2 regions of the Desulfitobacterium chlororespirans DSM 11544 genome follow, and region 1 is predicted to be linked to the other one. Evidence: riboswitches for the same ligand, from Rfam matches in the RefSeq annotation. Region 1 holds a riboswitch; the other holds the start of a gene.
What was found. Region 1 has a riboswitch for glycine ahead of BUA14_RS09345 (alanine/glycine:cation symporter family protein). Riboswitches for the same ligand answer to the same signal wherever they lie in the genome.

Region 1 (4,215 bases):
GATAGTGGGTTTGCCACTGGAAGATTTCAGGATTGTAATGATCCGGATGGACATGGGAGGAAAAAACAGTGATCTGCTTATGGCCGGGCAACTGGACTTGGCCTTGATAATAGTCAAAGACAAGGAACTCCTTATCGGTTTCCACGGTGAAACCGCTGTGCTGAATATACTCAATACGAAGTCCTAGCTTTTCGAGGGGAGCTTTCATAAAAATCACCTCATCTAATAATGATCGGAAGTTTGTGTTCTCTATAAAAAATTACTATAATATGGATGGATATGCAAGACAATAGAGGGCCTGGTCGATAATTAATTCTCGGCAAAGAAAACGTATCCAAAATAAATGAAGGGGATGCTGGCCATGAAATTTAAATTTACCCACAATAATATCAATGTGCTGGATCTGGAGAAAAGTCTTAAATTTTACGAAGCGGCATTAGGGTTAAAGGAAGTCAGGCGTATAGCTCCGGAGAGCGGGGAATTCATTATTGTTTATCTGGGGGATGGGATAACCGCTCATGCTTTGGAACTTACCTGGTTAAGGGATAGAACAGAACCCTATAATCTGGGCGACAACGAGTTTCATCTGGCCTTAACCGTGGATGATTTCCAGGCAGCTCATGAACATCATCAAAAAATGGGCTGCATCTGTTATGAAAATGAAGCCATGGGGATCTATTTTATCAATGATCCGGATAACTACTGGATAGAAATCCTCCCCAGTTCTATGGGATAGGATAAGGCATATAGAGACACCTCTCCGGAAGGGAGAGGTGTCTCGTAGTTTGGTGCGCCAGCTATGTGTTTTGTCATCTATGGGGAAACTATCATTAAGCTAAGAATATAGTGAGCAAAGGGCATACTGAGCTCCACTGTGAGCTTATTTATTCTGAATGACAGGGATGGGCTCCTCAGAGGCTTCATCCAGACGATCTTCCCATAGATACTTCTTGGTTTCCGAGACAATAACTCCGCTTAGGAGAAGGAGCGCCACAAGATTGGGAATAGCCATCATGGCGTTCATCGCATCCGACAAATCCCAGACGAATTGGAGAGTCACCAAAGAGCCGGTTAACACGGCGAGAACCCAAAGGAGGCGGTAAGGGAGGATGCCCTTTTTGCCAAAGAGGTATTCCACAGCCCTTTCACCATAATAAGACCAGCCCAGGATGGTGGAGAAAACGAAGGTCAAAAGCCCGAAGGTTAAAACGATGGGGCCAACCACCGGAATCTGATTAAAAGCCATTGTGGTCAAATCGCCGCCTTGCAGTCCTTGAGCAGCAGTCGGGTTGCTAAGGACACTGCTGACCACGACCAGACCGGTCATTAAACAGACAACAACGGTATCCCAGAAGGTGCCGGTAGCCGAGACGAGAGCCTGACGGACCGGATTCCTGGTTTGAGCGGCGGCAGCGACGATGGGAGCGGAACCCAAACCGGATTCATTGGAGAAAAGACCCCGGGCAATACCGTAACGGGCGGCCATAATGATACTGGCACCGACGAAGCCGCCGCCGGCGGCAGTTGGAGTGAATGCCGATTCACAGATCAAGACAACGGCAGGCCAGACATATTGAGAATTTATAATCAGGATGATGATACAACCGAGGACATAGGCAATCGCCATAAAGGGGACGAATTTTTCGCAGACCCGGGCGATCCATTTCACTCCACCGATGATCACTATCCCGGTAAGGGCTGCTAAGACAAGACCGGTAAGGAGGGGGCTGATATTGAATTGGGACTTGAGCATACCGGAAATAGAATTAGCCTGAGTCATATTGCCAATGCCAAAGGCGGCAATGGAAGTAAAGATACAGAAGAGTACAGCCAGCCACTTCTGGCCCAGGCCCCTTTCCAAAGCATACATAGGGCCGCCCAGCATGGTGCCGTCAGCGGTTTTGACCCGGTATTTTACGGCCAATAAGGCCTCCCCATATTTGGTGGCAATCCCGAATACCCCGGTGAGCCAGCACCAAAGTACGGCACCAGGCCCCCCTAAAGCCACAGCCGTAGCTACTCCGACGATATTGCCGGTTCCGATGGTAGCGGCCAGGGCGGTGGTCAGAGCTCCGAATTGGCTCACATCGCCGCTGGCATCAGGATCCTTAGTGAGGGATAATTTGATCCCTTTAAAAATGTACCTTTGAATGCCACGAGTACGGAAAGTAAGGAATAAGTGCGTGCCAAAAAGTAAAACAAGAATTGGTGGACCCCAGAGATAGCCGTTCAGCCAGATGATAAAGTCATGTAAGGCTTCCATAGTGTTCTCCTCCTTTAATCTCTCTCTGCGCAGCTCACTGCACATCTTTCTGTATGTTGCAGCCTTCGCAAAAGGAGTGCAGTTTATATATAAAAAGAGTCAATCTTTAGCGATTGACTCTGAATATTCGGACGATGGGTATCAAAGCAAGAGATTGCCCCCCCTAGAGCAGTCCCTGTTCCTTCTCTGTCCTTTTGCCTGAGAGATTTACAACATTATTGTATTGCCCCTTCGGCGCCCTAAGCGAGTCTCTCCAGAGTGCTGTCAATTTACGGTCCCTGACTTATTCCAGTCACCTGAAAGTTTCAACTTCTTCGGCGGGCCATACCCTTCTCCCGTAAATCTCATTCAGCATTCCTATGCAGTTTTGGATAGATTCCCAATTCCTTCAACGGCTTTGCGAATTTATTTATTATTATAAGTATCGCTCCCATTTTATTCAAGAATTATTTTTGGGAATATGCCAACATTTACTTATTATAGAAAATGGTATATAATTAGAATGGTTTAATGATTTCTCCCTTTTTTGAAGTACATAAATTTTTGACAGCGGCTATCTGGCGATAGTCGCTCTATATTTAGCTATTCAGAAAGTGTAAATTTTCTGGGTGCATTCAATGTGTTGATCATTAGAAAAGGAAGGTTCAGGAGAAATGAGTAGAAAGATCAGTATTACAGCTGTGGACCGTGAGCGTCTGCTCAAACTTATCAATAAGGAAAGAGAGTTTGGCAGCGCTAAAAACAAGGATTACTTAAAAGATCTTGAGCATGAGTTAAATGGGGCAGATGTGGTACCTTCAGAAAAAATCCCTGCCAACGCCATCACCATGAATTCCAGGATCTTGCTGCAGGATCTGGAGACAGGGGAAGAAACCGTCTATACGTTAGTGTATCCTGAGGATGCCGATCTTCTGGAAGATAAGATTTCAATTCTTGCCCCCGTGGGGACGGCCATTCTGGGCTATCTGGAAGGAGATATCATCGATTGGAAAGTTCCCGGTGGTGTCGTCCGGTTTAAGGTGGAAAAAATTCTTTATCAGCCGGAGGCTGCGGGAGACTATCATTTATAAGCAGCAATGGGTGAAGGACGAAAATTCGGGTAACACTACTGGAGAGGTCTTTCTTTGCAGTAGGAGATAAGATTCCGTAGGAAAGGTTGGTATTTGTGGATAACGAGAATAAATCCTCTAATTTTTTGCGCAGTATTATCCTTGAGGATTTACGGGAGGGGAAAGTAGAAGAAATCATGACGCGGTTTCCCCCCGAGCCCAATGGTTATCTGCATATTGGGCATGCTAAATCCATCTGTTTGAACTTTGGCCTGGCCGACGAATTCAAAGGAAAAACCAATTTGCGGTTTGATGATACGAACCCGGTCAAGGAAGATACTGAATATGTAGAATCCATTAAAGAAGATGTCAAGTGGCTGGGGTTTACCTGGGACAACCTCTTTTTCGCTTCCGATTATTTTGCGGAGATGCATAAGCGGGCCGTTCTGCTGATCGAAAAGGGCAAAGCTTATGTGTGTGATTTATCCGCTGAGGAGATTAGAAAAAGCCGCGGCACCCTGACTGAGGCCGGTAAGGAAAGCCCCTACCGCAACCGCAGTGTTGAAGAAAACCTGGATCTCTTCGAGAGAATGCGCCAAGGTGAATTTAAGGACGGGGAAAAGGTTCTCCGGGCTAAGATCGATATGGGCTCACCCAACATCAATATGCGGGATCCCGTTCTTTATCGGATTGCCCATGCCACCCACCATAATACAGGGGACACATGGTGCATCTACCCCATGTATGATTATGCCCATCCTTTAGAGGATGCTATCGAAGGCATAACTCACTCTATCTGTACTTTAGAATTTGAAGATCACCGCCCTCTCTATGATTGGGTCGTTCGGGAATGTGAGATGGAACATGTTCCTCATCAATATGAATTTGCCCGCTTGAATATGA
Region 2 (4,215 bases), on a different contig from region 1:
AGGCGGAGCCGAGCCGGCTGTAGATCCTCTTGCTGTTTCCGGTGCGGAGGCAGGAAATGCGGCACAGGCTAAGGATGCTTCTGCTGCAAGAGACGGGGCCCAAGAAGAAGGTTCCGACGCCATTCTTTATGGATTAGGTGCTGTGGTGGTCCTGGGAGCAGGAGCTTTTGGAGTCAAGCGCACCCTTTCCCGGAGCAAAAAATAATCATAGTGAAAAGAGTAAAAGAAATGAGGATGGAGATACTCTCTGTTAAGAAGAACTACCGAGGTGATGCACAGTGTTTAAGCGATTCCTGATTGTTTTGGCTTCAGTACTTTTACTGGCGGGGTGTGCGGCCAAGGCGCCCCAGACACCCCAGGATCAAAATGCTGATCTGGATAAACCAGGACAACAAGTAGGGACGGATTTGCCGGTCGGGGACCAAGGTCAGCCGAAAGAAGATGCCAGTCTGGGAAACATACATCTGGGCGATCCCTTTAGCCAGGCAGAGAAAATCTTAGGCAAGGACTATCAAGAAACTTTCTATGATGAGCCTGGGCATTTCCCTGAAGCCTGGTACAGCAGAGAGTATAAGCAAGGCATCAGGCTCATTGTCGGAAAAGATTCCGGTAAAGTGCTGGAGATTGACGCCATTGCCGCGGACTTCACCACCAACCTCGGTGCCAAGGTAGGAGATACCGCTGAAAAGATTAAGGATGTGTATGCTGACAAATACAAACCCTTCGAAAGCAGGCATGGTGAGGGACCTTTGGAGGGCTTCTATCTGCTGGAGGATGGTCAGCTCATGATCTTTGACTATAATCGGGAAGATAACCAATTGGTCAATGCGAATGTGAAGCCGGATTCTAAAGTGGAGCTGATCAGGCTGACCCAATCTCAATATTTGGACTAAAGGCGATTAACAGGCAAAACCCCATCCGCAATTTGGATGGGGTTTTGTTTAGAAACCAATCCCGCCAAACTATAATATATTATAAATAGGCGGGAGAGAGAGTTTTCACGATCTATTCGGCATCACGCCCAGACAGCCGGGCTCCCAGGTCAAAGGCTTGCCGGCAATCCTGAGGGAATCGCTCTTGGCGCACCTGGGCTTTATGCCGCTCATTAAATTGGGAGGCTTCATAGTTGGCGTAATTGTCAAACTGATAGGTATCTGCGGCCAGGAGATATTCGGAAGGTCCATTAAGGAGTTCGAGGCTGCGGGCATTGGCTTTAAAAACCGCTTCGTAGCCAAGCTGAGGCAGGAAATCCTCAGGAACATTCATAGTGTAGATAAAACCTGAGGCCACTTTTCTTGGGAAAACAGTACGCTGACCTTCATTATAGGAAAGAAGGGAGAAAAACAGCCGCTCCAGAAAGGAGCGCATTTCTCCAGTGACATTGCCAAAGTAGATGGGCGAACCCAGCAGCAGGACATCGCACTTCAGCACCTCTTCCAAAAGTGGGGTCAGCTCATCTTTGAGGACACAATGCCCAATGGGGCTGGAGTTCTTGCGTTTGCACCCAAAGCAGCTGATGCATCCTTTATAATTCAGCTCATAAAGATGAACCATGTCTGTTTCGGCACCTACGGATTGCGCTCCTTCAAGAGCTTTATGCAATAATGTAGCCGTGTTCCATTGCTTGCGGGGGCTGCCATTAACAGCAATAACCTTCATAGTAATACCTCAACTCCTTATGTTAATGTGTTTGCTTCATTGAGCAGTGATTTGCTTTCACTTCTATTATATTAGGGAGAGTCTTAAAAACAAAGGTTTGCAATTATGGGCAAGGATGTTTATAATACTGAAAAGAAGTGAATAACTGGATGAGGTTTTCAGGAGAACAGGGTAGGCTAACCATGATGAACTGAAAACGGACAGAACTCTGGAGAGTTCCGCAAGGACGCCGAAGGGGCAAGGCAGCAAAGCTGTTCAATCTCTCAGGCAAAAGGACAGAGCGCATAGTTTGTGAATGATGCTTAAGGCATACTATTACTGCCGATAAGCGGGTTCGCAAATGCTCTTGTGTACCAGAGTCAAATTTAGGATTTGGCTCTTTTTTATTGGTAGAAAAAGCGAAGAGAAACAAAAAAGAAAAGGGGTAAAGAGCATGAGCCTAGAACCAACCCGTGATACGTCCAACCGCGTGATTATTTCTATCTTAGGCAAGGATCAAATAGGAATTATCGCCTGGCTGACCGGGCGCTTGGCGGAAAAATCCATCAATGTTCTGGATCTTAGTCAAACCATTCTCCAGGGTTTTTTCACAATGATTATGATCGTGGATGTTACTCAATCCACGGCCTCCTCCTTAACCGAGCTCACCAAGCAATTGCAAAGCGAGGGAGAAGCCCGGGGCTTGAAGGTCAATGTTCAGCATGAAGATATTTTTGAATTTATGCATCGGGTATAGGGGGAATTACTGTGAAAATGCATCTGGCTCCTCATGAAATACTGCAAACCATTGCAATGGTGGAAAATGAGAATTTAGACATCCGTACCATCACGATGGGCATAAGTCTGCTGGACTGTGCCGGAGATGATGTACAACAGGTGGAACAAAAAATCTACGATAAAATTACCCGCCAGGCTGAGCATTTAGTCAGTGTGGGGGAAGGCTTAGCTGCTCGTTACGGCATTCCTATTGTCAATAAAAGAGTCTCGGTAACTCCGGTGGCCCTCTTGGGTTCCAACTTTAATCCCGAAGAAATGGTCCGCCTGGCCAAAGCCTTAGACAGAGCGGCCAAGACGGTGGGGATTAACTTCCTGGGAGGTTTTTCCGCCCTCGTTCAAAAAGGCTTAACCAAGGGGGACAGCTCCTTGATCGAAGCGATTCCCCAGGCCTTGGCGGAGACAGAGTTTGTCTGCTCCTCGGTGAATATCGGTTCCACCAAATCGGGTATCAATATGGATGCTGTGCTGAAGATGGGGGAAGTCATCCTGGACAGCGCCCGGCGGACAGCGGCTCAGGATGGTATCGCTGCTGCCAAACTCGTGGTCTTCTGCAACGCACCTGAGGATAATCCCTTCATGGCCGGTGCCTTTCACGGAGTGGGAGAGCCGGAAGCGGTGATCAACGTAGGGGTCAGCGGTCCCGGCGTTGTTGCTCATGCCGTCAAGAAAAGCCCCCAGGCAGATTTGGGAGAACTGGCCAACCTCATTAAACGAACTTCCTTTAAGATTACCCGTATGGGTGAATTGATTGGCAGAGAAGCTTCCCAGGCCTTGCAGGTTCCCTTTGGCATTGTGGATCTTTCCTTGGCCCCGACTCCGGCTGTGGGAGATAGTGTGGCGGAAATTCTTGAGAACATGGGTCTGGAACGCTGCGGTGCTCATGGGACCACGGCTGCTTTAGCCCTGCTTAATGATGCGGTGAAAAAAGGAGGAGCTATGGCATCCTCCCATGTGGGCGGTTTAAGTGGAGCCTTTATCCCTGTCTCCGAAGATGCGGGCATGATCGAAGCTGTGGAAGTCGGCGCCCTGAGCATCGAGAAGCTGGAGGCCATGACCTGTGTCTGCTCGGTAGGGCTGGACATGATCGCGATCCCCGGAGATGTGGAGCCGGAAACCATCGCCGGAATTATCGCCGACGAAGCCGCTATCGGCATGATCAATAAGAAGACAACCGCTGTGCGGGTGATACCGGCCATCGGCAAAAAGGTGGGGGAGCGGGTTGAGTTCGGCGGACTGCTGGGCAGCGCCCCGGTGATTAAACTGAACCCCTTCTCTTCCCGTGAATTTATCCGGCGGGGCGGCAGAATTCCTGCTCCCATAACCAGTCTATCCAACTAAAATTGGCCTTTGCTGAAAAAGGAAAATGGAAGGTGATTCCAATCACATTTTTTTAGAGCAATTCAGGTTAGAATAAGTCATAAGCAAATGATTGAATCATAAGCAAATGGCCTGCAGGAAAAAGGGGGATTTTATCATGGCACAAATTATGAAAAATATTGAGTTTTCCCAAGTTCTTGACCTGAATGAGCTGATTACTTACCAACAGGGACAAGTGATCAGCCGCACCCTTGCTCAGACTCCTATCGTCAGCATTACCTTATTTTCCCTGGATGAGGGAGAGGGCATCAGCACTCATACCACTTCGGGAGATGCCATGGTGCAAATTCTGGATGGTGAAGCGGAAATCACCATCGGAGATAAAGTCCTGATCGTGAAAGAGGGAGAGACCCTGATCATGCCCTCTGATGTTCCCCATGGTTTGGAAGCCAGGAAACGGTT

Region 2: another riboswitch for glycine. It lies ahead of BUA14_RS06675 (ACT domain-containing protein); the one in region 1 lies ahead of BUA14_RS09345 (alanine/glycine:cation symporter family protein).

The regions. Positions count from the first base shown of each region.
Region 1 is NZ_FRDN01000006.1:228,010-232,224, reverse strand. It holds gene BUA14_RS09355 (MBL fold metallo-hydrolase) at 1-208, opposite strand, end outside; gene BUA14_RS09350 (VOC family protein) at 353-736, shown strand; gene BUA14_RS09345 (alanine/glycine:cation symporter family protein) at 881-2,263, opposite strand; glycine riboswitch at 2,440-2,530, opposite strand; gene rnk (nucleoside diphosphate kinase regulator) at 2,917-3,333, shown strand; gene BUA14_RS09335 (glutamine--tRNA ligase/YqeY domain fusion protein) at 3,429-4,215, shown strand, end outside.
Region 2 is NZ_FRDN01000005.1:164,354-168,568, forward strand. It holds gene BUA14_RS06660 (hypothetical protein) at 1-205, shown strand, start outside; gene BUA14_RS06665 (hypothetical protein) at 279-893, shown strand; gene BUA14_RS06670 (flavodoxin family protein) at 1,006-1,659, opposite strand; glycine riboswitch at 1,858-1,948, shown strand; gene BUA14_RS06675 (ACT domain-containing protein) at 2,093-2,395, shown strand; gene BUA14_RS06680 (PFL family protein) at 2,407-3,774, shown strand; gene BUA14_RS06685 (cupin domain-containing protein) at 3,911-4,215, shown strand, end outside.